Regions from separate parts of the Lysinibacillus sp. NPDC086135 genome, predicted to be linked through region 2. Evidence: riboswitches for the same ligand, from Rfam matches in the RefSeq annotation. Region 2 holds a riboswitch; each other region holds the start of a gene.
What was found. A riboswitch is a leader RNA that binds a small molecule or an ion and turns the genes downstream of it on or off. The one in region 2 is predicted to bind thiamine pyrophosphate.

Region 1: it holds a riboswitch for thiamine pyrophosphate, as region 2 does, so the genes downstream of both, thiC (phosphomethylpyrimidine synthase ThiC) here and ACIPKN_RS17760 (ABC transporter substrate-binding protein) in region 2, are expected to answer to the same signal.
Region 3: it holds a riboswitch for thiamine pyrophosphate, as region 2 does, so the genes downstream of both, thiM (hydroxyethylthiazole kinase) here and ACIPKN_RS17760 (ABC transporter substrate-binding protein) in region 2, are expected to answer to the same signal.

The regions. Positions count from the first base shown of each region.
Region 1 covers NZ_JBIVCA010000019.1:88,743-99,287, reverse strand. Annotated here, with positions in the region: gene hutH (histidine ammonia-lyase) at 1-130, opposite strand, end outside; gene ACIPKN_RS21315 (helix-turn-helix domain-containing protein) at 360-1,805, shown strand; gene ACIPKN_RS21310 (catalase) at 2,232-3,737, shown strand; gene thiC (phosphomethylpyrimidine synthase ThiC) at 3,942-5,720, opposite strand; TPP riboswitch at 5,853-5,967, opposite strand; gene ACIPKN_RS21300 (AEC family transporter) at 6,504-7,433, opposite strand; gene ACIPKN_RS21295 (S-layer protein) at 7,828-9,999, shown strand; gene ACIPKN_RS21290 (hypothetical protein) at 10,061-10,162, opposite strand; gene ACIPKN_RS21285 (hypothetical protein) at 10,192-10,314, opposite strand.
Region 2 covers NZ_JBIVCA010000014.1:52,788-63,332, forward strand. Annotated here, with positions in the region: gene ACIPKN_RS17745 (ABC transporter ATP-binding protein) at 1-739, opposite strand, end outside; gene ACIPKN_RS17750 (ABC transporter permease) at 717-1,487, opposite strand; gene ACIPKN_RS17755 (thiamine-binding protein) at 1,487-1,777, opposite strand; gene ACIPKN_RS17760 (ABC transporter substrate-binding protein) at 1,779-2,774, opposite strand; TPP riboswitch at 2,926-3,035, opposite strand; gene ACIPKN_RS17765 (TetR/AcrR family transcriptional regulator) at 3,242-3,850, shown strand; gene parC (DNA topoisomerase IV subunit A) at 4,542-6,974, opposite strand; gene parE (DNA topoisomerase IV subunit B) at 6,971-8,947, opposite strand; gene plsY (glycerol-3-phosphate 1-O-acyltransferase PlsY) at 9,613-10,215, shown strand; gene ACIPKN_RS17785 (HesB/YadR/YfhF family protein) at 10,235-10,525, shown strand.
Region 3 covers NZ_JBIVCA010000001.1:113,232-123,776, reverse strand. Annotated here, with positions in the region: gene ACIPKN_RS00525 (universal stress protein) at 163-612, shown strand; gene ACIPKN_RS00520 (class I SAM-dependent methyltransferase) at 1,058-1,987, opposite strand; gene tpx (thiol peroxidase) at 2,077-2,580, opposite strand; gene ACIPKN_RS00510 (RDD family protein) at 2,997-3,614, opposite strand; gene sppA (signal peptide peptidase SppA) at 3,627-4,640, opposite strand; gene mbcS (acyl-CoA synthetase MbcS) at 5,019-6,608, opposite strand; TPP riboswitch at 6,834-6,932, shown strand; gene thiM (hydroxyethylthiazole kinase) at 7,022-7,777, shown strand; gene thiD (bifunctional hydroxymethylpyrimidine kinase/phosphomethylpyrimidine kinase) at 7,777-8,601, shown strand; gene thiE (thiamine phosphate synthase) at 8,591-9,223, shown strand; gene ACIPKN_RS00480 (alpha/beta-type small acid-soluble spore protein) at 9,435-9,650, opposite strand; gene thiI (tRNA uracil 4-sulfurtransferase ThiI) at 9,803-10,545, opposite strand, start outside.

The DNA.
Region 1 (10,545 bases), on a different contig from region 2:
TGCGTTCCCTACTTAAACGTATATGCTCCACACTGTCTAGAGAAAGCGCTACCGTGGCACGACCTTCTACAATTTCCCCTATTTGCTGTCTTGTTAATGTCTGGCCATCAAGCTCGATAATAGACTTCATAATGTCATCCCCCTGTTTCCTTAGAGCTATGTAAAAATGCTTTTAATCAATTTCGCTATCGCTACAAAAGATAAATAACAATTACACTAACTACATTGTACTAACTACCTTTTTCAGAAAATAGGGAATTTTAAAAGAGAAAACATGAATTATTTCAGAATTTTTGTTATTTTAATAATATAATAGTATTTTTTTACGAAACTAGATTATTTTAAGGAGGTTTGCAGTTGTGAAATTGTTATTAATCGACAGGGATTCCACTGATCTTTCAGGGATTCGTTGGTTTTTACATACATATTTTCCTGGGGATGTAACTATAGAAATAGGTACAACTATTAATGAGGCACTTCAAAGTATCCAGCAATTCGAGCCTGAGGTGATACTGCTAAATATTGACCTATTCTCAAATAATCGTTTAATTGCACTTTATCGTGTTTTACAAAAACATTCTGGGACTATTTTAGCTATGACGACAGAGCCACTTTTTAAAAATGCATTAAAGGCAATTGATTTACAGGTCGCACATCTCTTCGTTAAACCAATTGATTTAGAAGTATTAAAGCAAAAGCTCACTGCTATTTCCCTTCGGACAACCAAAGCAGAAGCAGTGTATCAAGAAGCAACAGATGAATCCTTTTACTATCAACTATTTTTAGATAGTAAAACTAGTTCCATAGAGACAAATATACATTTCACAATGATCGAGCCTGAGCATTCCGAAATGTTTAACAAACTATACAACTGGCTTCAGCAAACGCCTATTTATTCTAGCATGAGGATTTATCCTTTATCAGAAAAAATTGTATGTTTATTCCAAACAAATGATTTAGAGAAGGATGTTCGTACATTAATGAAGGAATGGCGATTAACGAATAATAGCTCGTTAAATATTGGGGTTTATGATGGGGAACCGACCACCATGAAGAATATGTATACCTTAACAAAACGTGCACTTCATCAAAGCTTTTACGAAGGCTATGGGCATATTTTTTATGCGAGCAAACAATTGGAGACACAGCCCTTCGATCCTTTACTAACACCTGAAGAGCAGCAATTACTAATAAGTAGTTTAGAGGACGGAAATATTGAAGCCGTCAAAGCATTTTTATATCGACTATCTAATGAAGGAATATATTACAAGCAAGATGACTTACGTATTCATCTAACGAGTGTTCTGGCGCAAATTCGGCGTTTTATGCTGAAGTATAAATTACATGAGAAAGCGGCAATTGAGCAAAATTATCGTCAGCTTTTTCATTTAATTATTGAGCATCCTATATTTTATACCATTTTAAATGGCATCATATCATTTACACAAAGGCTGATTGAATTAGCTAATGAGGCTCGAATAGAAAAACGGGCTGACTATGTAGAACTGGCCATAGAAATTATCGACCAGCAATTTCAGGATAGCGGGTTATCATTACCTTACGTTGCTCATAAATTAGGGATTAGTCCCAATTATTTAAGTACGATTTTTTCAAAGAAGCAAGGCCTGCCATTTAAACGCTACCTACAGCAAGTCCGAATTCAAAATGCCACAAAAATGCTTGTAGAAACCGATTTTGCTATTAGTGAAATTGCCGATTTAAATGGTTTTGATGATTCGAATTACTTCATAAAAATTTTTAAACAGCACATCGGAATTACTCCCCATCGTTATCGCAAAACTTAAAAAGACTTTTAAGTAACAAGGAGTTGATTTCCGTTCTAACTAGAAACTTGTGCGAAGCGTAGCGGGTAAAGGCTATATCTTTAAGGGATCTCCGATACCTGATCCCCAAAACTTTCACTGCAATTATTTTCAATTATCATACTCTATTTTCAATAAGAATAAGTAAACAAAAGAATTCATTTTATTCTTAAGCTTCCTCTTCTTCATAACTTATTTTCAAGTAATTCTCGAAAATGTTTTAAAAACTAAATTAGTGGTAAAGGTTATTCATAAGCTATTTAAATCTAGCATATATTTGTAGTTTGTATCTTAATGTAAAAATTCTTTAACAATAATAATTATAATTTACTAGCAATTATAATTTACATTTGTTATAGTTATTGATGAAGAGTTTGACTCACAATTTTTCTTAGGAGGTAAACTAATATGACAAATGAAAATAATCGTAGCCGTCGTTTTACAACAGCAGGTGGTGCTCCAGTAGTAAGCAACCACGATTCTATGTCAGCAGGTCCTCGTGGTCCTCTATTACTCCAGGATGTATGGCTAGTTGAAAAATTAGCGAACTTCAACCGTGAAGTTATTCCTGAACGTCGTATGCATGCTAAAGGTTCAGGTGCATTCGGTACTTTCACTGTAACGCATGATATTACTAAATATACAAAAGCAAAAATCTTCTCAGAGGTTGGGAAAAAGACTGACATGTTTGCACGCTTCTCCACAGTTGCAGGTGAGCGTGGTGCAGCGGATGCTGAGCGCGATATTCGTGGCTTTGCACTTAAGTTCTATACAGAAGAAGGTAACTGGGATTTAGTTGGTAACAACACACCTGTATTCTTCTTCCGTGATCCTTTACACTTTACAGATTTAAACCACGTGGTAAAACGTGACCCACGTACGAATATGAAAAATGCGAATTCAAACTGGGATTTCTGGACTTCATTACCAGAGGCGCTCCACCAAGTAACAATTGTTATGTCTGACCGTGGTATTCCGGCTGGATACCGCAATATGCATGGTTTCGGTTCTCACACTTATAGCTTTATTAATGCTGAAAATGAGCGCGTATGGGTTAAATTCCACTTCCGTACAGAGCAAGACATTAAAAACTTAACTGGTGCTGAGGCTGCTGAAGTAATCAGTAACGACCGCGAATCTTCACAACGCGATCTATATGAGGCTATTGAAAAAGGCGATTTCCCTAAATGGAAAATGTACATTCAAATAATGACAGAGGAACAGGCTCGTGAGTTACCATATAACCCATTTGATTTAACGAAGGTATGGTATAAAAAAGACTTCCCATTAATTCCTGTGGGTGAATTCGAGTTAAACAAAAATGCGGACAACTACTTTGCGGAAGTTGAGCAAGCTGCATTTGCACCATCTAACATTATCCCTGGTATTAGCTTCTCGCCAGACAAAATGTTACAAGCTCGTATCTTTGCGTATGCAGACGCACAACGCTACCGTTTAGGTGTGAACCACTACATGCTTCCTGTAAACGCACCAAAATGCCCATTCCGTTCATTCCACCGCGACGGCGCTATGCGTTTCGATGGCAACCTAGGTTCAACTTTAAGCTACGAACCAAATAGCTATGGTGAGTGGGAACATAATTTAGACTATAAAGAGCCTGAATTACGTATAGACGGTAATGCTGGTATCCACGATTTCCGTGAAGACGACAATAACTACTTCGAGCAGCCGGGTAAATTATTCCGCCTAATGACTGCCGAAGAGCAACAACGTCTATTCGAAAATACTGCTAATGATATGGCACCAGTTGAAGAGTTCATCAAAGGCCGTCATATTCTTCACTGCTATTTAGCTGATCCAGCATATGGCGAAGGTGTAGCAAAAGCTATGGGTCTTTCATTAGAAGGTATGGATCTTTCAAACCCATACGAAAAGCAAGCAACAAACGTTTAATTTTCCATTATTATTGATATCCAATCCAACTTTTTACTCCATGTGAAGGACATCTTCACATGGAGTTTTTTTATATTAATGACAGAACGAAGACTCATCACCATAATGTGTGGTTGATTTCCGTTCCGACAGGGCGCTTTTCTGGGGGCGTCCGATGAAACTAATAAGGCTTGTGCCTAATTTGACACAAGCCTGCTTTACTAATTATTGATAAATTTGACTGCCTGCCTGTTTAAATTCCTCTGCTTTCTCCTTCATACCTTTGTGGATTGCTTCAGTCGTATTTAAGTCACTCTCTTTTGCATAATTACGAATATCCTGTGAGATTCTCATACTACAAAACTTAGGTCCACACATTGAACAAAAGTGCGCAGTTTTTGCCCCTTCTGCAGGCAATGTTTCATCATGGTATTCAACTGCACGCTCTGGATCTAACGAAAGATTGAATTGATCGCGCCAGCGGAATTCAAATCGTGCCTTAGATAGCGCATCGTCACGCTGCTGTGCTCCCGGATGCCCTTTCGCTAAATCGGCAGCATGTGCAGCAATTTTATACGTAATAACCCCTACACGAACATCGTCACGATTTGGTAGGCCGAGATGCTCTTTTGGCGTCACATAACATAGCATTGCCGTACCATACCACCCTATCATTGCAGCACCAATAGCCGATGTAATATGGTCGTAACCAGGGGCAATATCTGTTGTCAACGGTCCTAAAGTATAGAAAGGAGCTTCCTTACACACCTCTAACTGTTTATCCATATTTTCTTTAATAAGATGCATTGGTACATGCCCTGGTCCTTCTACCATCACCTGTACATCATGCTCCCAGGCAATTTGCGTTAATTCCCCTAGCGTTTCTAGCTCTGCAAATTGAGCCTCATCATTTGCATCTGCAATAGAACCAGGACGTAAACCATCACCTAAAGAGAAGGCAACATCATAGGTTTTCATAATTTCGCAGATCTCTTCAAAATGAGTATATAAGAAGCTCTCTTGATGGTGATATAAACACCACTGCGCCATAATCGAGCCTCCTCGAGACACTATGCCTGTTACACGATTAGCCGTTAATGGCACATAGCGTAGCAATACCCCTGCATGAATCGTGAAGTAATCAACACCTTGCTCAGCCTGTTCGATTAACGTATCACGATACACCTCCCATGTTAAATCCTCTGCCACTCCATTTACTTTTTCTAGCGCTTGATAAATCGGCACCGTTCCCACTGGCACCGCGGCGTTACGAATAATCCATTCACGTGTCGTATGAATATGCTTACCAGTAGATAAATCCATAATGTTATCAGCACCCCAGCGTGTAGCCCACGTCATTTTTTCTACCTCTTCTGCAATAGAGGATGACACCGCTGAATTTCCAATATTGGCGTTTATTTTTACGTGGAAGTTACGTCCAATAATCATCGGCTCTGCCTCAGGGTGATTAATATTAGATGGCAAAATAGCACGTCCTGCCGCGATCTCTGAGCGCACAAATTCTGGGTCCATATTTTCGCGTATCGCTACAAATTCCATTTCTGGAGTAATAATTCCCTTTCGTGCATAGTGAAGCTGCGTTACATTTTTACCTTTCTTCGCACGCAAAGGCTTTTTGGATAAATACGGAAAAATATTTTCACTTATTCGTGGATCATCAGCTTTGCGGAATCCATTATCTTCTGGCTTGATAGTACGCCCTTCGTATTCTTCAACGTCACCTCGTTCTTTGATCCATGCACTACATAAAGCTGGCAATCCTTTCGTAATGTCCACCTTATACGCAGGATCAGTATACGGGCCGCTCGTATCATAAACACGTACTGGTGCATTTTCCTCTTCACCAAAGCTTCCTGTCGTTGGACTTAGAGCAATTTCACGCATTGGCACTAAAATATCTGGTTGAGAACCTTCTACGTAAACTTTTTTACTTCCTTCAAAACTAGACATAATCGTAATATTCTTGTCGCTAACTGTTGTCATAAACTACTTCGCCCCCTTTTATATTTATACAAGGACCGAATCTAGCTCACCCCAATAAAGACAAAAGCCGAATCCAAAAAATTTTGGATCCGGCTAAGAATGTAAAGGTATAGTTATTGCAAATACATTGAGTGCAATAATGGTTAACTTTCCCACGCTGGTATGAGCCAGATCAGGTCCAAAGGGTCAAGAAACCTCTATGCGTTTCCCTCTCAGCCTGACTCATCAGACTCCCCTAGTTAATGCTATTAAGTTTGATGATAGTGTAGCAGATATTGTTAAGAGATGGAAGCTTCATTTGTTTTTTTTGCTTATCATCAAAAGTTGGCGACAGCAATTGATCAATTATGCCTCGGCATAATTGCATCTGGATTCGGCATTGTGCTTAGGCCTGCATCTATATTAATTCCTTATCGATCCGTGTTCAGCTGATGCTTGGACACCACTGAAAAGTAACTTAAACCCGAATTGTATCTTACAACCTATAGAGATGGGAGACTTCTACTGAAAGAAGTTTAAACGTAAGCCATGCATATAGGTTGATTGGAGTGGAGGCTGGGCGACTCCTCGGGGATCAGCGTCACAGATGAGACCCTGGAGCGAGCAGCGCGAGTGGCTCATCGGACGCCCCCAGGAAGCTCTGCTCTGCGCGAAAGCGAAGCGTCAGCGACAAATGTTTTAACTGTGCGAAAGCGAAGCGTCAGCGACAAAGCGCCCAGCCGGAACGGAAATCAACCTCACGTTTTGACAATAATCTTTTTTATTCCGAATAGCACCAAACTGTTAAGTAAACAACAGTTCCGCCACATAAATCACAATCGTCACTGTAATACAGCTCACAATCGTTGAAAATAAAACTGTTTGTGCAGCAGTTGCCGATTCTACGTCATATTCTAATGCAAGACTAGAACTATTTCGCGATGTTGGGAACGAACTAGCTATAAAAAGTGATTGTGCCACGACACCATCAAGACCAAGCGCAAAAATGATTAGCAATGCAACGGCTGGCCCTATGACTAGTCGTGTAAAACAGCTAATGAATACTATCTTATTGAACATGGATTTAATTTCAAGTTGCGATAGTTGCGCCCCTAAAGTTATTAATGCTACAGCGATAAAGCCATCTGCCACATGGTCTATCGGAATTCTTACAAACTGCGGAATAGCGATAGTAAAATAGTTCATTGCCACACCAATAATAAGTGCATGAATAATGGGCATTTTGAGGAAGTCTTTCACAATAGACATGCCCGATTTTGTTGAAGAAATTAAATTGTACAAGCCGTAAGTATAGGTCGTCATATTTTGAAATATAACGAGAATGACCTGAATCGCTACGCCAATCGGCTGAGCCACAAAAATCATTTGTGCAACTGGAATTCCATAGTTACCCGAATTAATTAGGACAACACTATTTTTAAACACCGCAGCCTCTGTTTTTACTAAGCCTAGTCCCTTTGCAAGAAAATGACTAAGCACCATTTGGCTTCCGATAAAGAGTAGAATAAATAACGCAACTTCCCCAAGCACAGACAGCTCTATACTCGTTTCATATATATTCACAAAAACTGCTGCTGGCATGAAGCAATATGTAATAAGTTGAGATAACGCCTTTAAATTAAAGCGAAATTTCTTTTGTAAAACTGCACCAAGTACTAGAAGCACTAGAATTGGAGTCACAATTTTAAAAAAAATCATACCGAGATACATCATAGCTTGTCCCCCTTCCCTCTCCTATAGTAGTGCTGTTTTTATGCTTGGTCAATGTACTTCAAAACTAACTCACCACTCATATCAAGGCGTTTTTCCTGAACACACTAAACTAATACAGTGTCTTTAACAACATGGTAAAAGTTACTTTTTAGAACGTTATAGCCCTTGAAATGAGCGTGATTTCCGCACCCAACTACCCAATTTCGTACAAAAAAAACCTGGCACTTCACTTTCATTTTTTTTAAATAATTAAGGATTCTTAAAAACGAACGATAAAGAAAAAGGGACTACATTTCATTTAAGTATAATAAATAGTAAAATATACCCTTTATGTACTAAAACAAAGAAATATATGATATATTATCCATTAAATACAATGATCGGAGTGACTAAAATGAAGAATAAAGTATTAACGACTTTTATGGCAACTGCTATTACAGCAACCCTAGTATCGCCAATGCCCACTGCAGATGCCGCTTCAAGTAATTCACCTTTAAACCACTCAATTCAAATTAATGGGCAGGTAGCTGCAGCCAAAACAAAGGGGCAAACTATTACCATTAACAACATTACTAAAGAGAAAGTACTTACATCCAATGGCCAATTTAAAATTAGCCAGTCGCTGAAGCCCCTCTTTAACACATCGAATAAAACTGCATTGATGGATGCCGAAGCAACAGTAGTAGTGAAAAACGGCGAAATTACGAGCGTTACAGAACTAACATTAACTAAAGCTGGCACTGACAAAAAAGCAGTATATTTTGATGGTGGTGACGCACAGATTGAAGGAAGTCTAACTGTAAATGCGGATTATGTAAAAGTTCAAAATGTAACTATTAAAGATAAGCTTATTGTAACTAATCGTGTGAAGAAGGCAATTACAATTGATGACGTTACTATCGGGGATACAATTACTTTTAAACCTTTATTAACTAGAAATATTAATTGGTTAAATGTCACTTTAAAAGATATTAAATCTCCAGACATTAACTTGGAGCGTACGAAAGTACATGTGACTTCTGACAAGACTATTTCAAAAATCAATGTAGTTGGTAAAGTTACAGCATTTGAAGTTACTGCCAATGTTGATAAGCTTACAATCGATGTTGAGAAAGATTTTAGCCTTTACGGGGAAGGTAAAATTGAGCAAGTGATTGTCAAACACGGGGAAAAGGTGGCATTAGATTCAGGACATCTTATTAACAAGGTACAGGTGGATGATAAAAAAGCCTCTGTAAAATTACCTGTGGCGAATAAAACTGAGCTAAGTAATTTAGTAGCTATACCCCCATACGTTACCGTATCTGTTAATGGAAACGACGTTTTAACAACTGAGAAATGGACAACGCAGGCTGAACGTACAGCATTCGAATATGCCGTAAGTAGCGCAAGAGCGGTAGCTAATAATTCCAACGCCTCTCAGGAACAAATAAACAATGCTATTACACAATACAGGATTTCATTAACCGTTTATCAAGCTGCGCAAAAGAACGGAACAAAATATGTTTACGGTGATAAGTCTTCATTACAATCGATGATTAATTCTATTCAGTATGTAACGGTTTCTTGGAATAATGGTAATGATGTAGCTTCTTATACGCCTTGGACGACTCAAAGTGAGAAGGATGCTCTTACCTCTGCCGTTTCATCCGCTCAGTATGTTGTAAATAATAACTATGCAACTCAGTCTGATATCACAAATTCTATTAGCAATTTAAACTACGCGATCACAGTTTATAAAAATGCACAAAAATATGGTACTTACCAAACTAGTGGAGATAGATCTGCCCTTTCATCGCTGATTAACTCTGTTCAGTATGTTGCAGTATCTTGGAATAATGGTAATGATGTAGCTTCTTATACGCCTTGGACGACTCAAAGTGAGAAGGATGCTCTAGCTTCTGCCGTTTCATCCGCTCAGTCTGTTGCAAATAATACCTATGCAACCCAGTCTGATATCTCAAGTTCTATTAACAATTTAAACTACGCGATCACAGTTTATAAAAATGCACAAAAATATGGTACTTACCAAACTAATGCCGATAGATCTGCCCTTTTATCGCTGATTAACTCTGTTCAATATGTAACCGTTTCTGTTAATGGATCTGAATTATCTTCTTATACAATTTGGACGACGCAAAGTGAAAAAGACGCTCTAGTTTCAGCTGTTTCATATGCTCAAAATGTTGCAAATAATGGCTACTCGTCTCAGTCAGAAATTTCGTCTGCCTATAATTATTTAAATAGTGCTATTTCAACGTATAGAAGTAATCATAAATCCGGTGTAAACTATCGAAATTATGTTGATAAATCTTGGCTAACGTCACTCGTCAATTCTGTTCAGTATGTAAAGACTTCTGCTAATGGAGATGGAACTGACATACCTTATTATGAAAAGTGGACAACAGAAAGAGCAAAACGTGACCTAGAAAAAGCAGTGCAAAACGCTCAATCTGTTGCCAATAACTCCTATGCATCTTCGCACGAAGTGACAGATGCTATTAACAGTTTAGACAAGGCAATCAACATCTATAATGATGTCCAACTTTCAGGTAAACAACGATAAAAATCTTCTATTATAATTTAAAAACAACAGGCTAGAAAATCTCTATGGCCTGTTGTTTCTTTTATATAAGCAATATCGCCTCTGTATAGGTTTTAAAATCACTTAAATGATTCTCGATAATTGCTTGGAGTATATTTAATTCAATAGCTTGATAATCATGCATAGCAATATTTAGGAACCCTACCAAATTCGTTAAATTTTAGCTAATGTATGGTCAATAATGTCGTTTTCCTCAAGATACTTGAATGCTTCACGACTCATTTTAGGCTTATAGATTCTTGCAGTTCTATCCATCATTCTTGCGATTCTATCCACCTTATCCATCTCTATTGAAAAGCGACCTCTTACTTTTCGTATTCCCAAGTACATAAGACACAAAGTGTTTAAAAAAATGCACAACCTATCTACCTATTCACTCAAAATATACATAAAAGAATCCTAATATGATAAAATTGGTTTATCAACATATATTAGGATATTCTCAAGACAATCAAAGATTTCATCTAGGACAAAAATCCTCATGAATTACCATGACACTTGTGAAAA
Region 2 (10,545 bases):
TCGCATCACCCTTCTCTTCTTTTAAATACGTGAATAACTGTTGCTTCAATGCCGTAAATGTAGCGGAATGGCGAATTTCTTCTTGGCGTGGCCTTGCAAAAGGTACGATTATTTCCTTTTTAATCATTGCTGGCCGTTTCGTGAGCACAATGATACGATCCGCTAAAAAGAGAGCTTCCTCGATACTGTGTGTTACGAACAATATCGATTTTCGATCTTTCTCCCAAATCGATAAAAGCCAAGCCTGCATTTCAAGCCTTGTAAATTCATCAAGTGCAGAAAACGGCTCATCTAAGCATAAAATGGGCTTATTACTGACAATTGCGCGAATAAATGATACCCGCTGTTGCATACCACCCGACAGCTCATTAGGATACGCATTTTCAAACGCCGCCAGCCCCACATTATCTAACCACTCCTTGGCAAGCTCAATATTTGGTTTGCGATGAAGCTCCTCGACAATCGCAACGTTTTCTACTATCGTACGCCATGGTAGTAAGCAGGGCTGCTGAGGCATATAGGCGATCGTTCCTCTTTTTTGTTGGATATCTGTACCGTTTAATAAAATAGCTCCCTTATCAATAGAAGAGACACCACCAATTAATTGAAAGAGTGTGCTTTTACCACTGCCTGACGGTCCGATAATCGCCACAAATTCCCCGTCCTTGACCTCAAATGATAAATCGCGAATAACCGGAAGAGCATTAAAGGATTTATCAATGTTTTGAATGCTTAGCATAGATTCCTCTCCCCTTCACAACAAGTTTTTCTAATAATCGAATAGCACTAAATAATAGTAAACTTAAAAAAATGATGGCAAAAATCGCTACAAACACGCGATCCGTTCGAAATGATGATTGCGCCAATGTCATATAGACGCCAATCCCCATTTTCGCACCTAACCATTCTGCAATGACAGCTCCCATAACACTATACGTCGCCGCAATCTTAATGCCTGAAAAAATCGACGGGTACGCATATGGCCATTCAAGTTTCCAAAAGGTTTGTGATTTAGTTGCCCCAATCATTTCAAAATAATGTTTCAGCTCAGGTGAGGTTTGACGGAAGCCATCCATTGCCGAAATAACAATCGGGAAAAAGCACACCAGACAAATAATAATGAGCTTTGGCAATAAACCAAAGCCAAACCAAATAATTAAGAGCGGTGCTAGAACGAGCACCGGGACATTTTGTGACATAATAAGAATAGGATAAAATAGCTCCCGCACAAACGTAAAACGATGTAATAGCACAGCAACCGTTAGTCCACACACTATTCCAATGGCAAGGCCTAGAAATGCTAATTGAACAGTCGCTATAGCATGTGGCACAAACGTCTTATACGATTGAAAGCCTTCTTTCAAAATGGCACTTGGTGTAGGCAATAGCCAATGTGGTACGTCTGCAAAACGGACAATAAGTTCCCATATGAATAAGAGGAAGGCGATAAAAATTATCGTCCTTCCTTGTTTGAAAGCCTGCCTCATTACTTGTATTTCTCCGTTAGTGTATTCATTGTAATACCAGATGGCTGATATAAAATTTTCACTTGCGTAATGACATTAATAGCGCCAAGCTCAATCATCTTGTCATTCATTTTTTCAATGATTTGTAGTAAAGTCGATAGCTCACCTTCCATTGTCGTTTCTAATGGATGAACTTCATATTTCACCCCTGATGCGTCGATAACCGTAATCGCTGCATCGACAAACGGGATCACATCCTCATATGTTTCAGTTTTCGGGATAATTTGTACACTTATTAATGAGTTTGCCATGTTACTTTGTCTCCTTTTTCGGTAAAAAGTCGTTTGTATATGCTTGTTTTGCGTTAAATTCGCCCTCTAAAACTTTGTTGTCCGCCATCCATTTCGCGTAATTTTCCCAGATAGCTAGCTTTTGCTCGCCCCATTGTGCAGCGTCATCTTGATATTTATCTGCTAGCCATTCCTGACTTTTATGCACAAGGTTTTTATCTAAATCAGGTACTGCTTCTAGTAAAATATTTGCCGCTTCATTAGGGTGTTTTATCGCATATTCATAGCCCTTTGCTGTAGCAGCGACAAATGCTTTTACCGTTTCAGGATTATCTTTAATCATTTTTTCATTTGTAGCAAGTACAGGTGTGTAATAATCTAACTGATCACTATAATCTGTTAAATATAGCATGTTCAGTTTTTCGCCACGCAGTTCTGCTTCTATACCTGTCCATGCATAATAAATCCACGCAAAATCAATATCTTTTTTCATCATTGTGAAGAAATCTATATCGCCTGCATTGACAATATCTAATTTATTAATATCTGCATTTTTTGTTTGCATTAGTGATTGCAGTACTGCCTTTTCAAGTGGCGCCCCCCAGCCACCGTATGTTTTACCTTCAAAATCCTTCGGTGAAGTAATGCCTTTTGATGCAATGGATGCGAAGCCAGAAGTATTATGTTGAATAATCGCCGCGATCGATACTAAAGGTACATCTTGCACACGTGCCTGTGTAATCCCTTCCTGATAACTTACGCCAAACTGAGCCTTGCCAGACGCCACAAGCTGATCTGCTCCCGCTTCGCCTGGTAATATTATATCTACATCTAAGCCCTGTTCCTTAAAGAAGCCAAGTTTTTCCGCTACATATAAACCGGTATGATTTGTGTTCGGTGCCCAATCTAGGACAACCGATACTTTTGTTAATCCTTTAGTATCCTTTTTAGCCTCTTTTTCGCTACAGCCCACTAATGTGAAAAGTGCAGCCATTAGGACCAATAACCATTTTTTCATGCTCAATCCTCCAAGTAAGTAGTGTGAAATGTTCATGAATGAATGTCTTTACCAGAAGAAAGCGTTCACGGTCTGTGTATACAACAAAAGTCTGAAAACAAAAAACGCCCAGGATTCCTCCCAGACGTTTTACAATCAATATCAAAAACTTTCTTTTTGAATAGATGTTCCCTACGCTGGTACGAGCCAAATCAGGTTCAAAGGGTCAGTGTCTATCGGACACAATCTCAGCTGGCAACACCAGCCCCCCTACATTCTTTCCATATGAACTTTTCGTGATTATTATACCCATATCTATCCGGAAATGACAAGGCTCTATTTGCCGAAAGCGCTGCTAATTTAATTTTAAAGCTCCATGCCTTCCTTCAATTCCTTTTGTTGAATAACCGCAATGTCCTTTTCTTTGTAAAAATCATCTTCGGGAGTGCTAGGTAAACATACACAAAACCCTTCAACGGAGAATCTAAATGGAACCTAGACTTACTAATGATGAAAAAAAGAAAAGAAAAAGATTTGCCATTCTAAACGCCGCAATTAAATTATATAGTGAGAATGGTTTTGCAGAGACCAAAGTAGCGGACATAGCAAAGGAAGCAGGAGTTAGTTTTGGCACCGTATTTACGTATTTTAATTCCAAAGAAGAGCTTTATGAATCGGCAATATTGGAGCCCCTGGAGGAAATCAAACCATATTTTATTGAAATAGATGAACACTTTAAAAGTGATCCTCTTGAAGTAATTAAGGAAATGATAGATTGTCATGTGCAACTTTTTGCAACGAGAAGTGAATACCTACGTTTAATTCAACAGGATCTTGCAAGACCTGATCGATTTCCAAAGCTTTTTAAAGAACTAGATGATTTTGTAAAATTATTTATAGACTGTATTTATCCAGTTATTGAAGCTGGGCAAATGCTTGGTTACTTTTATGAAGAATCACCTTCATTAATTGCTGAGTCGTACTTATCCATCTTAAACGGAATGCGTTTAACGTTTATTGATGAATATACAAACATGGTATGGAAGGATATAACGAGACAAGCCCTTAGATTATTCGGACCTATCTCTAATACTTAAACCTTCTCCATCCTACACCCATACTCTATAAAATTAGGAAATTCAATTTTTGATCTACATGGTAAATAGATGATTCCCTTTTTGACACTATTACAGGCCAAGAACCTAAGAAACCATTACTTCCTTTGAGTGCAGTGAGCGCTGGACTCTTGTTACAGGAATGTTGATCTTCTCTATATGTTTTAGTGTATTTGCTTCTTCAAATAGCGTGTTGTTTCTTTTTGTTGCCTTGTTTATTGGAACAATTGGTGAACTGATGTATGTCCCTATAAAATAGGCAATGATAGGAGAACTTGCCCCATCAAACGCTCGTAGCATTTATATGGCTTTTAATAGCTTGACTACCTACGGAGCAATGATTGTATCTTCGCTATTAATTATCATTGGAGAGTGTATTCGCCCTTTATATATGAGCGGATTACTCCTTATTCTAGGATTAACTGATACATTTTTGTACTACATAATAACAAAATCGCTATACGCTAAAGAAATTGAAGGAAATGAAAGAAAAGTACCTGTTTCTTTTTAAAGATTGTCTTTCCATTAATCGATCAAACCAGATTTCAACTGACTTTATCATTATGTAAAGCATCATACAATCCTCCCGTATATATGTTAGACAAAGAACCCACTTATTGGTTTCAATTAGCTAAAAAAAGCCCAGCTCTCTATAGAGCATGGGCTAGTCATGTTATTTCTCTTCTTTTTTGACCGTAAAGACATGTGAGATGGCACCGTCTGTAGCTATATCTACTTTAAAGGAGCCATTAGAATGGCGATCTGCTCGAGTTAATGCTTGTACATCAAGGATCTCTTGCACACCTTTTTCCATCTCAATCGTTAACTGTTCCTCATCTGTAACCTTTACTACAGCCACGATACGATGTGGGTTCGCTTTTAATTCTGTTAACACTTTTAAGCCGCGTTTTGCACGACTCGTCATCTCTACTTCGGCAACATTCATTTTTTTCACCGCACCGCGATGTGTCACAATCGCAACATACGCAGTGGCATTTGGCGGTAAAACATTGATGCCAACTAATGCTTCTCCGTCTTTCAGCGTAATCCCTTTAACACCGCCTGTTTTAACACCCGTTACTGGCAATTCCTCTATTGGGAAACGAATAGCATAGGCAGTATCTGTCGTTAACAGTAGTTCTACTTCGTCTGTCACGATACCTGCAAAAATCATTTCATCGCCTGACTTAACATTCATCGTTTTGATCGGTTTCGAATAGCGTGTAACAGCATAATCTGCTACAGGTGAGCGTTTAATTTGTCCATCTTTCGTAGCTGTTAAAATATACGTATTGGCCTGTTCGAAAGTCTCAAAACCGTATACAGCAATAATAGATTCATCTTTCCCTGTCGGTACAATACTAGAAATATGCTGACCAAGATCCTTCCAACGAATATCAGGTAGTTCATGGACAGGCTGATAAATATAATTGCCTCGATTTGTAAACAGCAGTAGATGATGCTGTGTATTTAAGTTTGCTTCATATAATAAATAATCGGAATCCTTCATCGCAAAATCCTGACCATTCGAAGCTGCATGTGAACGTGTAGATGTACGCTTAATATAGCCATCTTTTGTGACAGTCACTACGACCTCTTCACTTGGGACAAGGACATCTAACGTAATTTTGATTTCTTCAATTTCTTGTTCGATTTTTGAACGACGTGGCTCTGCAAAACGCTTTTTAATGTCAAGTAGTTCCTGTTTAATAACACGTACAAGCTTTGCTTCACTATTAAGAATACCTTCAAGCTTAGCAATCAATTTATTTAATTCTTCCTGTTCAGCACGCAATTCCGTAATATCCGTATTTGTTAAACGGTATAATTGCAAGCTAACGATTGCCTCTGATTGCACTTCTGTAAAGTCAAACTTCACCTGTAAATTCGTTTTCGCATCTCGTTTATCATTAGAAGAACGAATCGTTGCAATGACTTCATCTAAAATGGACAGTGCCTTGATCAAGCCATCAACAATATGCGAACGATCTTTTGCCTTTTGCAAATCATAAATGGAACGGTTCGTCACGACTTCCTTTTGATGGGCAATATAAGAATCCAGTAACAATGGCAATGTCATCATTGTCGGACGACGATTATGGATAGCAATCATATTAAAATTATAAGCTACTTGTAAATCAGTTGTTTTGAACAAATAGTTTAAAATTCCTTGTCCAGGAACATCTTTTTTCAGTTCAATGACAACACGTAGGCCTGTACGATCCGATTCATCACGAATTTCCGCAATTCCTTCAAGTCGTTTATCGACACGTTGCTCATCGATCTTCTTCACAAGATTTGCTTTATTAACATCGTACGGTAATTCCGTAATAACAATTTGCTCCTTGCCACCTTTAATTGGCTCAACGACTGCTTGCGCACGCACAATGATTTTACCGCGTCCTGTTTCGTATGCTTTTTTAATGCCATCGACACCTTGAATGATCCCACCTGTTGGGAAATCAGGCCCTTTAATAACGGTCATTAAATCATCGACAGTGGTATTTGGGTTATCTAAACGCATAAGAACACCGTCTAGCACCTCATCAAGTGCGTGAGGTGGGATATCTGTCGCATAACCGGCCGAAATACCAGTTGAGCCGTTGACTAGTAAGTTCGGGAAACGAGCTGGTAAAACAGTTGGCTCCATATCCTGATCATCGAAGTTCGGTACAAGTTCAACTGTTTTCTTGCCAATATCGCGTAGCATCTCCGCTGCAATAGCAGAGAGCCTTGCCTCGGTATAACGCATCGCTGCCGGTGGGTCACCATCAACAGAACCGTTATTCCCATGCATTTCAATGAGCATATGACGCGCTTTCCAATCCTGACTCATACGCACCATAGCTTCATATACTGAACTATCACCATGAGGATGATAGTTACCGATAACATTACCGACAGTTTTTGCTGATTTACGGAAGGGTTTATCGTTCGTATTGCCCTCTGTAAACATCGCATATAAAATACGTCGTTGCACAGGCTTAAGACCGTCACGTGCATCAGGCAACGCGCGGTCTTGAATAATATATTTACTATAGCGACCAAAACGGTCACCCATAACTTCTTCTAAAGGTAAATCTTGAAATTTTTCCGTACTACTCATGCTTGGTCCTCCTCCTGTTGGATGAATTCATTGTCTAAAATATTTGAATCATCCTCCATACCGAAGTCTACATTAGCTTCGATCCATTTACGGCGCGGCTCTACTTTATCGCCCATTAAAGTTGTCACACGTCTTTCAGCACGTGCACCATCCTCGATCGTCACACGAATTAATGTACGTGTTTCAGGGTTCATTGTCGTATCCCACAGCTGGTCAGCATTCATCTCACCAAGCCCTTTATAACGTTGTAATATGTAACCCTTTCCAACTTTTTTAATGGCCGCTTGTAAGTCATTTTCAGTCCAAGCATATTCAATCACTTCTTTTTTACCAGTGCCTCTTGATATTTTATAAAGTGGTGGTAATGCGATAAATACCTTTCCAGCTTCAATCAATGGTCGCATATAACGATAGAAGAACGTTAACAGCAGCACTTGAATATGCGCTCCGTCAGTATCAGCATCGGTCATAATAACGACTTTGTCATACGCTGAATCCTCGACAGAGAAATCTGTTCCGACGCCAGCACCAATGGCATGGATAATCGTTGAAATCTCTTCATTTTTCATAATATCCTGCAGCTTTGCTTTTTCTGTATTAATAACTTTACCACGTAAAGGTAAAATCGCTTGGAACGTACGATCTCGCCCTTGTTTTGCAGAGCCACCTGCAGAGTCACCTTCGACTAAATACAGCTCGTTTTTCGCTGCATTTCGAGATTGTGCAGGCGTTAATTTTCCAGAAAGAATGGTACTGGCTTTTTTGCTCTTCTTGCCGTTTCGGGCATCTTCACGTGCTTTACGAGCCGCTTCACGTACTTGCTGGGCACGAATAGCTTTACGAACAAGAGATGCAGACAATTCTGCATTTTCCTCAAGCACATATAAAATTTGCTCCGAAACAACACTATCTACTGCCGAGCGTGCCTCACTCGTACCAAGCTTGCCCTTCGTCTGACCCTCAAATTGTAGTAAATGCTCTGGTATACGAACAGAAACAATCGCCGCTAAGCCTTCTCGGATGTCTGTCCCTTCAAGATTTTTATCTTTATCTTTTAACAGGCCAATTTTACGTGCATATTCATTAAAAACACGTGTTAAAGCTGCCTTGGCACCTGTTTCATGTGTCCCACCATCTCGTGTACGCACATTGTTAACAAATGAAAGGATTGTTTCTGAGTATCCATCGTTGTATTGAAAGGCGAATTCAACTTCAATTTCGTCTTGGATCCCTTCCACATACTTAACAGGATGAAGGACGTCTTTCTCCTCATTCAAATACGCAACGAAAGCTTCAATGCCGTTCTCATAAAAGAAAACATCACCTTTGCCTTCCTCGCGTTCATCAATTAACTCAATTTTTAAGCCTTTTAATAAAAACGCTGACTCACGTAAACGTTCTGCAAGCGTATCATAATTGTATTTTGTTACAGAGAAAATCGTGTCATCTGGTAGAAAATGAACAAGCGTTCCTGTCTGCTTTGTTTGTCCAATTTCTTCTAATGTCGTCACAGGATGGCCACCGTTTTCAAAACGTTGTCGATATTTTTTACCATCGCGATGAATCGTAACTTCTAAAAAAGTGGATAAAGCATTAACAACAGACGAACCTACACCATGTAAGCCACCACTTGTTTTATAGCCGCCTTGTCCGAATTTACCACCGGCATGTAAGACAGTGAAGATAATCTCAGGAGTCGGTTTCCCCATCTTATGCATACCTGTTGGCATTCCTCGGCCGAAGTCTCGAACGCTAATACTTTGATCTTTATGAATAATGACAATGATATGAGAACCAAAGCCAGCCAGTGCTTCATCCACCGCATTATCGACGATTTCATATACTAGGTGATGAAGTCCACGGCCATCCGTAGAACCGATATACATGCCGGGTCGTTTTCGTACCGCTTCTAATCCTTCTAATACTTGAATGGCGTCATCATTATAGACGCTTGGTGACTGTTTATTCGTCAAAAATTTCCCCTCCAAAAAACAAACGCATGTTCTATTTATATTCTCTTCCTAATAATAATAGCATTTCCTAACAATATCTAGTGACAGGCCCAAAAAATTTTTAAAATTCCTCACAGCTTCATCGTTTTGATCTGTTTTACCGGAAGAAAAATTTGCAATAGTTGCTCCAATATGTATCATGAACTCTTCTCTTCCTTTGACGCAGGGCTATAAGTTTTAGTTGCACTGGTCATTACTTTTTTTCAAAACGATACGAATAGCTGAGGGCTTTGAACTTTCATTCAAAAGCATTTGACTATTCTCTGAAAAATATACAGGTACAGTAATAAATGGGTTTCTTCTGTCTAAAGAAATTCGTACTAGTTTACTCTAGAAATTAAAGATAGACTTCTATTCTACCAAAGGAATGGGTGATTGACAAAATTGCCTTTTTACCTATATTTTTAGAAAGGGCTTTCATGCTGCCTACATGAATCATGTCTAAAAGACTAACCTAAAATCATATACATATAAAAATCCTTGAAAAATAGTTATCTTTTGTAATGAATTCAAGATACACTTAGAAATCTCCTTCATGTCATTGTAGATTATAGAGAAAAAGTGTAGAATATTTGTTACATATTATTAGTACCAAGTGTTAATCAATGAATGAAAGGAGTCCAAATATGCTAAATGGACTTATTATTTTATGTGCTTATTTAATCGGCTCGATCCCCTCTGGGTTATGGATAGGCAAAATTTTTTATAAAACTGATATTCGCCAACATGGAAGTGGTAATTTAGGTGCGACAAATACTTTTCGTATTTTAGGAAAAAAAGCAGGAATCGTCGTAACGATTATGGATGTCTTAAAAGGTACAGCAGCCGTATTACTTGTAGCTCTTCCTCTATTCTCTAATGTCTCTATCCATTCGCTATTACTTGGACTAGTAGCCGTTATTGGTCATATGTTCCCAATCTTTGCAGGTTTCCGCGGAGGGAAAGCGGTAGCAACATCAGCTGGAGTTCTCTTAGGCTATTCATGGCCTCTTTTTGTCTTATTATTTATTGCGTTTATTGTAACATTAAAAATTACAAAGATTGTAAGTTTAACTTCCATGATTGCCGCTTTAGTAGCACTTATTTATTCAATCGTTTATTATTTTGTTACAGGCGACTTTGCGTTAGGTATTTTAATAGCTTGTTTATTTACCTTTATCATTTACCGTCACCGAGCAAATATTGCACGCATTAAAAATGGTACTGAACCAAAGGTGAAATGGTTGTAACATAGAAAGGAGCATTCTAATGAATATTGTACTAACAGATGAAGCCTTACAATGGTTCAAACAAGAGATGGAAATAGAATCCGGAGATACGATTCGTTTTTATGCTAGATATGGTGGTTCCAGTCCTTTTCACGAAGGCTTTTCCCTAGGTATGACACGCGAAGAACCATTCAACATTGGTGTTAAGAAAGTTATTGACGATGTTACCTACTATATAGATGAAAAAGATTTATGGTTTTTCAATAATCACAGTTTATATGTAGATGTGGATGTTACAAATGACGAATTAAAATATGAGTATAAAAAATAAAGCAGTGTTCCCTTTCGTTT
Region 3 (10,545 bases), on a different contig from region 2:
AGAATGCCTCGTAAGTAACAAAAAAATTGCTTTTTGATAGTAATTTTTATTTTTTTGTGCATGTAAATGCCTTCACTTCTTCACATTTTTTCTTCCGGAAAGTATTTCCTTTAGAAAATCATTTGGTATAATCAACATATACAAATCAGGGAGGTAATTCAAATGGCTAATAAATATAAAAGCATTGTAGTTGCAGTAGACGGTTCTAAGGAAGCTGAATACGCTTTCCGTAAATCGATTGATGTAGCAAAACGTAACGAAGGTGCTGTATTAAATTTAGTAAATGTTATTGACACACGTTCATTCGCTGCAATCGAAGCATATGATCGTTCAATTGCTGAGCGTGCTCAAGCATTCTCTGAAGAGCTATTAAATGGTTACAAAAAACAAGCTGAAGAAGAAGGCTTAACAAATGTTAACCTTGTAATTGAATACGGCTCACCAAAAAATATCATTACAAAAGAGCTTTCTAAAATTGTAGACGCAGACTTAATCATCTGTGGTGCAACTGGTCTAAATGCAGTAGAACGCTTCCTAATCGGTTCAGTATCTGAAGCAATTGTACGCTCAGCTAAATGTGACGTACTTGTAATCCGTACACCTGAAAATTAATTTTGTCTTACATAAAAGGTATCCAATTTTGGGTACCTTTTTCTTATTGTTGAAAAACCTTTATGACTTTAAGATTAATGTGTCCTATTAAATAAGGCAATTGTTCTACACCATGCAGTGAATTGACATCGGAAGCTATAACATTAAAAGATTTGATTATTTATTAGGTAATGACTCATCATAGAGAAAAACGGGAAAGTTAAGACGCTCCTTCCAAAGTGCTAAGCGGGGTTTTTCTACACTTCGCTGAAGCTTCGTTATATCATTAAGTGACACGCTAGTGCATTGGTTGATTGGAGTGAAGACTGGGCGACTCCTTGGGGATCAGCGATAGAGGAACGAAAATCACCCCTCTCGTTTTTGCGACGACTCGAAGTAAAAGCTATTTTATACTTATTCTTTTAGCGCAAACTAAAAGGTATCCTATTTTGGATACCTTTTATACTTATTTCCCTTCTTGCCACATCTTCACTTTTTCGAAGAACATAGCAAGAGCTTGTTTATTTTGCATGTTTGGTACTTTTGCTAATAGTACTTCTTTTGGAGCATTGAATTCCTTACCTTGCTTTTGCAAAATGACAATGCTCTTTTCAAGTGCTTTATTGGCGAACATTGTATCTGGTAATTGAATAATCGCTTGAATCCAAGCATGCTTTTGAATGTATTTATGCAGTTGTTTCGACTGCTCAGACTCGAAGAGATGGGTTGGTGCTAAGAAAAATAAGTAGCCACCATCCTTTGTGTAATTAATGGACTGCTCAATAAATAAGTGATGTGCATAACTCATTCCTTCTGAAGCACATAGTTCATAATCTAATGCGACTTCTTCATTCGGATAATACCCGACCGGTAAATCACAAACAACAGCATCTGCAGGATTTACTAATAAATCTTGTAAAGTATCTTGACGGAATAGGGAAACGGGTTGCTCTGTCAAATCAGCTGTAGCAGCAGCTATACGAATAAGTAGCTCATCAACTTCTACACCTGTAGCTTCTGTTTTTCCGTCTAATAAATTCATAACTGTTAATAGTAAATTCCCTGTACCTACTGCTGGATCTAAAATAGATATTTTTTCTGTTTCTAGACGCTCTGCAAATAGTTGCTCCACAAAATAACCAACTAATAATCCAAGAGTATCAGGTGTCATTTGGTGATTCGGCTGAGAACCTTTTCGCATTCCCTTTAAAACAGCAATTTGAATTGCTTTGCGCACATCTTCCTTTGTAGCACCGTCTTGTGAAAAATTAACTTCCCCATCTAACCATGCCTCTAAACCATCTAAAATCCCCTCTAGCAATGTAACATTATGTTCTTTTTCTATCTTTTCAGCATGTTCATTTAGCATACCAAATAACTTTTCGATATTTTCCATACACAACTTCCTTTCAAGCAGAAAAGAGCCGTGACAAAAACTTGTCACAGCCCCTTTGTCTAGTAATATCTTAGCCTAATATCAATAAATTATGCTAGTGCTTTGACAGCTGCAATTGCCGCTTCATAGTTTGGATGGTTTGTTGCTTCAGGAACATATTCCACATATGTCACTTTGTCATTTGCATCCACAACAAACACCGCACGCGTTAGAAGGCGTAATTCCTGGATGTAGACACCGTATGCTTCACCAAATGAAAGATCACGATGATCTGAAACTGTTTGAACAGCATCAATGCCCGTTGCACCACACCAACGTTTTTGAGCAAATGGAAGGTCAACAGATACCGTATAAATAACTACATTGTCACCTAAATTTGCTGCTTCTTCATTAAAACGACGTGTTTGTGCATCACAAACACCAGTATCTAATGATGGTACAACGCTAAATAAACGAATTTTCCCCTCTGAATCTTTTAATGTAACAGGTGATAGATCATTCGCTAATACAGTAAAGTCTGGTGCTTTGTCTCCAACTTTTACTTCGTTACCTACAAGTGTTACTGGGCCATTTTTAAATGTTACTTGTGCCATATAAACGCCTCCTAATCTTCATATGTACATAATATTACTAAATGGAGGGAATTAATTGCAACTAAGACAGCTCATCAAAATAGTTTTGAAAGAATTTTTTCGAACCTGTTCTACCATACTTGCTTATGATTGCACCATTTTCCAAGCTCACCACCATAATATAGGGTTGATATTCGTTCTGACTAAGCACTTTTCGAAGGCGTTATCACAGAACGTGATACATTTAGTCTTCGTTCCTCTATTACTAATCCCCAATGAGTCACCCCGCCGGAACGAAGATCAATTTTATTCATTGTATACGTTATAATAAAATGTCATCCCAACTTTCGGGGCTTTTCTCCAATGAACTAACCATTAATCACCTCTATCCTCACAAAAATAAAAGCTGTCTCACCGTAATGAGACAGCTCAAGCCATTATTCTTCGTTATGTTTTTCCAGCTTTTCAGGTTCTGGTTTTTCCTCTAGAGGTACAGATTCAGTCTTTTGCTCTTTGATTGGCAAAGATGATTGTACAATATCTTTTTCAATATAAACTTTTTCATGAACGACTGTTGTATCCGCGAAAAAATCATGTAAACCTTGATTGTTTGGTAAAATGCCTACAAGAATATAAAGTGGCATGAAAATGCTGTTGATGATACGCCCTATCCAATCACGGAATAACACATCTGACCAAGTAAGCTTATCATGCTTTAATGACATAACACGTAATCCAAATATCATTTTCCCTAATGTTTGCCCAAAAAACTTCGTCATTAATACGAAATAACTGTAATAAAGAATAGCGGATATAATCGAAATCGGTGCATACCATACAGACTCAGATAATGACCAATCCATTAAATAAAAAATTGGGTTAACGAGAATTCCAACTATAGCTGTAATAACGAATCCATCTAATAAAAATGCCCAAAAACGTATCCAAAAGCCTGCCGTTTTTAACGCATAATTTTTATTCGTAGTTGGTTTATCTATTAGGAACGTATTCTCCATAGAGGGTGAACCTTGCATAACAATATCATTGTTTGTCATTGTACTCCCTCCTTAGTTTTCGCCATATAAGTACATCATTTTTGGTGCTTTATAATCTGCCATAATTTTCATCAACATTTTTTCCTCTGCTGAAGGGCCAAACATTGATCCAATCTTCATCCCAACATATGATGGCCAACCACCCGTCTCATATGAATACTCAAATAATTCTGCGTCCTCTAAACTAAAGTCTTTACGCATTGCAATAATTGCTGCTTCCTCATCGCCAATCTCATCTACTAAGCCCGCTTCAAGAGCCTTCTTACCACTAAGAATTCGACCATCGGCAACTTTTTTCACATTAGCTTCAGACATATTACGACCTTTTGCCACAATATGAACGAATTCCTGATAAGTTTCATTAATCATGTCTTGCATCATAGCACGCTCTTCCGGTGTCACTTCACGCATTGGGCTAAGCATATCTTTATGTTCACCAGATTTAAACGTTTCATATTTAATACCAACTTTTTCTGCTAACGCCTGATAATTAATAGATTGCATAATGACACCAATCGAACCTGTAATTGTATCACGTTGCGCAAATATTTTATCTGCAGGGGCTGAAATATAATAACCACCTGAAGCTGCCATCGAATCCATAGTTACATAGATTGGAATTTGTCTCTCTTCTTTAATTTCCATGAGTTTTTTATAGATTTCAGCTGATTCCTTTACTCCGCCACCTGGCGAATTAACACTTAAGACGATACCTTCCACAGTCTTATCACTTAAAATATTTTCTAATTGATCTAAGAAAAATTGATGATCATAAGAAACTGGTTCCCAAAACGAACTTGAGCCAACATCTTGAATCGTACCATCAACCTTTAAGTATGCAATACGTTTATCCATTTCGCCACTTTCTTTAACTTCTTCCATCACAGATAAATCGTTTCCCTCCACCAAGCTATCAAAATTACTAAAGAAATTCGATTTAAAAATTGCAAAAATTGTGTTGATCCCTAATGAAAACACTAATAGTACACCTGCAATTATTAAAGCGGTCCACCTTTTACCATTCATATCTTTCCGCCTCCTCATAACGTTATACGATTGATATCCAAATTTGTTTCATACTTATTGCAATAATATGCTTAGCACCATAACATGGGGTTGATCTCTTGCGAAAGTGCATCGTTATCACAGAATATGATACTTTTAACCTTTGTCTCCTCTACTCGGCTTACTCAGGTCTAAATCTATGACGTTTCCAATCCACTTAGAAACAAATTACACATTTTAACAAATTACATTTCCAAATTTTGGTAACTGACAAATACTATGCAAAAGCTTTAACCAATCTAACTTATTCAACCTATACTACATTATCTACTATAAAAAAAAAATCAAAGTTCATAAAAAAAGCAGGAACTTTGATTTTCGACATTATTTCCTAGGAAATCAACGATGATTACTATATTGGATTTTTTCTTGCTCACGTAATTCGACACGCCGAATTTTGCCTGATGCAGTCTTTGGTAGCTCAGTAACAAACTCAATAGCACGAGGATATTTATAAGGGGCAGTTAAAGTTTTTACATGGCTTTGTAGTTTTTTTATTAGCGTTTCATCACCAACTACTCCATCAGAGAGCACAACAAATGCCTTCACGAGATTTCCACGAATTTCATCCGGACTCGCGACTACGGCCGTTTCTTTTACTGCTGGATGCTTCAATAACGCATCTTCTACCTCAAATGGACCTATCGTATACCCAGACGAAATAATGACATCATCTCCACGTCCTTCAAACCAAAAATAGCCATCTTCATCTTTATATGCACGATCTCCTGTAATATACCATTCGCCCCTAAATTGTAAATTTGTACGTTCGGGATCGTTTAAATATTTCTTAAATAACGCGGGTGATTCACAGTGCACAGCAATATCTCCTACTTCTCCAATTACAGTAGGATTTCCAAAATCATTAATAATTTCAACCATATTACCTGGAGTAGGTCTACCCATTGAGCCCATTCTAGCCTCCATCCCTACCATTGTTCCAACAAGTAATGTATTCTCTGTTTGTCCATAACCATCTCGTACTTGTACATTAAAGACCTCGGAAAATACTTTTATCACTTCACTATTTAAAGGTTCACCGGCTGACACAGCCTGACGTATCGTACTTAAATTAAAGTCTTGCAAATTTTCAAGACCTGCCATAAATCTGTATTCGGTCGGTGTGCAACACAGAATATTAATATTGAATTTCTCAAGCAATGAAAGGTATGTTGCCGCATCGAAGTGACCTTTGTAAACAAATGCTGTCGCACCACTTCCTAAAGTAGCAAGAAACGGACTCCATATCCATTTTTGCCAACCTGGTGCTGCGGTAGCCCAAACAATGTCACCTTCTTGTACACCTAACCAATTTGGAGCAGTAGTTCGCAAGTGCGCATAACCCCAGCTATGTGTATGAACCGCTGCCTTTGGATTGCCTGTTGTACCACTCGTATAAGCTAAAAATGCAATGTCTGTACTCTTAGTCGGTGTAGAACTTATGTAAGTCGTCGGTTGATGTTGCATTTTTTCAAGCAATGGCTGCCAAGGTTCATGTGCATGACCAATGACAAACTGCTGTATTTCTTGTAAATTTCCCACATTATCGAATTGTTCAATATAAGGTTCAAATGCAACAACGCCTTTTGCATCGGCATGATTGATTCGATATTCAATATCCTTAGTTCTTAGCATTTCTGAGCTAGGTATAATGGTTAAGCCTGCCTTTAAGGCAGCAATATAAACGATATACGCTTCAACTGATCTTGGCACCATGACCAAAATAACATCACCTTTTTTTAAACCTTGAGATGTAAATACATGTGCTGCCTGATTTGCCTTTTCAAGTAAAGCTCGATATGTTAAATATTGAATTTCCTCATCTTCGTTATAAACTAATAATGCATTTTTAGTAGAATCCTGTGCATATTTTTCAATTTCATCTGAAATGTTATACCATTCTGGTGCGATTAAATCTTCTCTTTTCATGGCAAATGCCCCCTTTTGTACGCTCATTATAAAACTCAATTTTTATCATTTTCAATGGAATTCACTCCAATTCATTAAAGTCGTGACAACTATCATGCTCTGCTATATGGCATCAGTCACGTATTGGTACTATCCATTTCGACTTAGCATTAGTGCCGTTTTCGCAATGAAGAAAAAAACTATTGAACACGAATGAATAATATGGTACATTTTGGTCAACTAAAAGCATGATTGCAGGGGGACTCATTTAGAGTTGAGAAGGTAAAACCTGACCCTTTGAACCTGTTAGTTAATACTGACGTAGGGAGCAATTCACATCTATTTACTGATGAAAGGCTCTTTTACGTGTTTTTTTCTACACGAAAAAGAGCCTTTTTTGCACGCTTACGTCCATCCAACAAGGAGGACTAAAAATGTTATTTCATACTATCCGTAAACAAAATCCACTAATTCATTGCATCACTAATTATGTTGTAGCTAATTTCCAAGCAAATGGCTTATTAGCTATAGGCGCTTCACCAGTTATGGCAGATGACAGTCATGAAGTTGAAGAAATGGTCGCAATTGCCTCAGGCTTATTAATAAATATCGGTACCCTTAATGAGCGAATGAAAGAATCAATGTTACTTGCAGGAAAAACAGCAAATGCTCTTGGCATTCCCGTTGTTTTAGATCCTGTTGCTGCAGGTGCAACAACTTACCGGAAACAAACGGTACAACAATTACTCAAGGAAATAAATTTTGCTGCTATTCGTTGTAATGTCGGAGAGCTTGCAGCAATAGCCGATGTAGAATGGCAACAAAAAGGCGTAGATAGTGGTAGTGGTTCAATTTCTTTAGAAGTTGAGGCACAAAAAGTAGCTCAACTTTACAATTGTATTGTTATTGTGACCGGTGAAAAGGATTTTATTACTGATGGCGAACATCAGCAATGGGTTACAGGTGGAAATTCACAAATGACAGAAGTCACTGGAACAGGTTGCTTATTGAGTGCCATTTGTTGTGCTTCCTACCTCGTAGGAAATAAGCCATTTGACCAATTAATAGAAACATTATCGCTTTATAAAAAAGTGGCAGAGCAAGCTGCTTCTTCTACCCCATATATTGGCGATTTTCAAATTGCAGTATTGAACGAACTACACCGCCTCTCCAAGGGTGGTGAACAATGATGCATATTGTAACGACAATTGCTGGCTCTGATAGTGGTGGCGGTGCAGGGATACAGGCTGATTTAAAAACATTCCAGGAATTAAAGGTGTTTGGAACGTCTGTTATTACAGCTTTAACCGCCCAGAATACACTCGGGGTATCGGATGTCTTACCAATTGAAGTTAGTTTTGTCGAAAAACAACTCCAAGCGCTTGTCGAGGATTTTTCAATAAGTGCTATTAAAACCGGAATGCTGTTTTCCTCGGAAATTATTCAATCAATTGCACGGATTTTAACTGAAATAAATAGTCCGCTTATAGTAGATCCTGTCATGATTGCAAAAGGTGGCGAAAGCTTATTACAGCAAGAAGCAATTGAGGCATTACGCAGTTGTTTGCTACCTATAGCAACAGTGGTAACACCGAACATTCCAGAGGCAGAAACCCTTTCTGGAAGGAAAATCAATTCTTTAACAGATATTAAAGAAGCAGCTAAGGTCTTATTACAAATGGGCATTCAATGCGTCATTATTAAAGGCGGTCATTTAGAGGATAAATGTTATGCTACTGATTATGTATTTTTCCAAGATGGTCGGTCATTTTCCATGCAGTCCACTCGTATTGCAACCAAAAATACGCATGGTACAGGCTGTACGTTTTCCGCTGCATTAACTGCTTTTCTTGGTCGTGGACTAACTTTAGAAGATGCGATTGAGGAAGCTAAAAAATTTATTCAATTAGCAATAACTCATGATTTATCTATTGGTAATGGACATGGTCCTACCAATCATTTTGCTTATCAAAACTTGAAGAATTCCTGCGAGGTGATCATTCATGAAACATGACGATCTACAGCTATATTTTATAATGGGTACAAGTAATGTTTTCAAACACGAGCCATTAAACGTTTTAGAGAAAGCTCTGCAATCTGGAATTACGATGTTTCAATATCGTGAAAAAGGACCAAATACACTAACTGGGCAAGCCTATGAAGATTTTGCTCGTAAATGTCAAAAGCTCTGTCAACAATATCATGTTCCGTTTATCGTCAACGATGATGTCGAGCTGGCTATAAATCTTAGAGCAGACGGTGTTCATATTGGGCAAGAGGATTTTCCTGTGTCGATGGTGCGTAATAAAATTGGCAACATGATTTTAGGTGTTTCTGTTCATTCACAAGCTGAATTACAAACTGCTCTACAATATGGTGCTGATTATGTAGGAATTGGTCCGATTTTTTCAACCACTTCTAAAAGTGACGCCAATCCACCTAGTGGAACTAATTTTTTACAACAAGCTCGGATGCAATATCCGGATCTCCCTATCGTTGCAATTGGAGGCATAAACTGTTCAAATGCTCCTATGGTATTTAAAGCAGGTGCTGATGGGATAGCAGTTATTTCTGCAATTTGCCAAAGTGAGGATATTGCAAATACAGTCTCTACATTTAAATCATTTGTAGGATAAAGGTGAAACTTTTATTAGTTTTCACCAATCGGTTTTTTACGGGCAGTTAGCCTCACCTATTTCTTTGCTCTCATTGAATTGAAATAGGAACAACTCGCTTCTCTTTTGATACAGTCCGTTAATACAGGATAAAAATAAAAAATTTAAACAAACTAAAACCAGTGCCTTTTACGGTCACTGGTTTTAATTTTAATAATTGCTGATTATGCAATTATAGGTTGTTGTTTGGCATACCTTTTAATTGTGATTCTGCCATTTGTACAAGACGTTTAGTGATTTCACCGCCAACGGAACCGTTAGCACGAGCTGAAGCGTCAGCTCCTAATTGAACACCAAATTCTTGTGCAATTTCGTATTTCATTTGATCTAGAGCGTACTCTACACCAGGTACAGCAAGTTTGTTTGAACTGCGATTTGTTGAAGTCATGTCTCTCACCTCCTTGTGAATATAGAATGTGCGATATTAGATTTTTAATACGAAAATTTTATAGGTAAATTGTGCCTACGAAGGAAATGAACAAAAAAGCCGACTCAAGACTTCTGAGTCGGCTCGTTAGCTTATGAAATCGCAAGTTTCTTCTATAGAAGATCTGCAAATTTATCGGCTTCTTGCTCTTTTTTCGGGAATATATAGACTTCACGGTTTTTCACTGCTCGTTCGATTAGCTCATCAAAATCCGAGAAGCTTTCGTAATGCTCAACCTTTTCAAGCTTTGGCTTTGTTTTTGGACTTGCTGGAGTAAAAATTGTACAGCAGTCTTCAAATGGCTGGATAGACGTTTCGTATGTGCCTATTTTCTCTGCAATATCGATAATTTCTAATTTATCTGATGAGATTAATGGACGTAAAATCGGTGTGTTCGTTACGGCATTAATAGCTGTTAGACTTTCAAGAGTTTGACTTGCTACCTGTCCAAGACTCTCACCTGTAACAATTGCTAATGCACCAATTTCTTCTCGTACTTTGTCAGCAACTTTTAGCATCATACGACGAGTTGTTGTCATCGATACATTAGAAGGTACTTTTTCTTTAATAAGAACTTGGATTTCAGTGAAAGGAATAACATGTAAACGTATATTAGCGCCAAATTTCGTTAATTCATTAGCCAGCACCTTTACTTTTTCTAATGAATTTTGGCTTGTATAAGGTGGACTAAAGAAGTGTATCGCTTCTAAGCGCACTCCACGTTTCATCATTAAATAACCTGCAACAGGACTATCTATTCCACCAGAAAGCATTAATAAAGATTTACCATTCGAACCTACAGGCATTCCACCTGCACCCGGAATAACTTGTGCCATCATATATGTTGCATCATGAC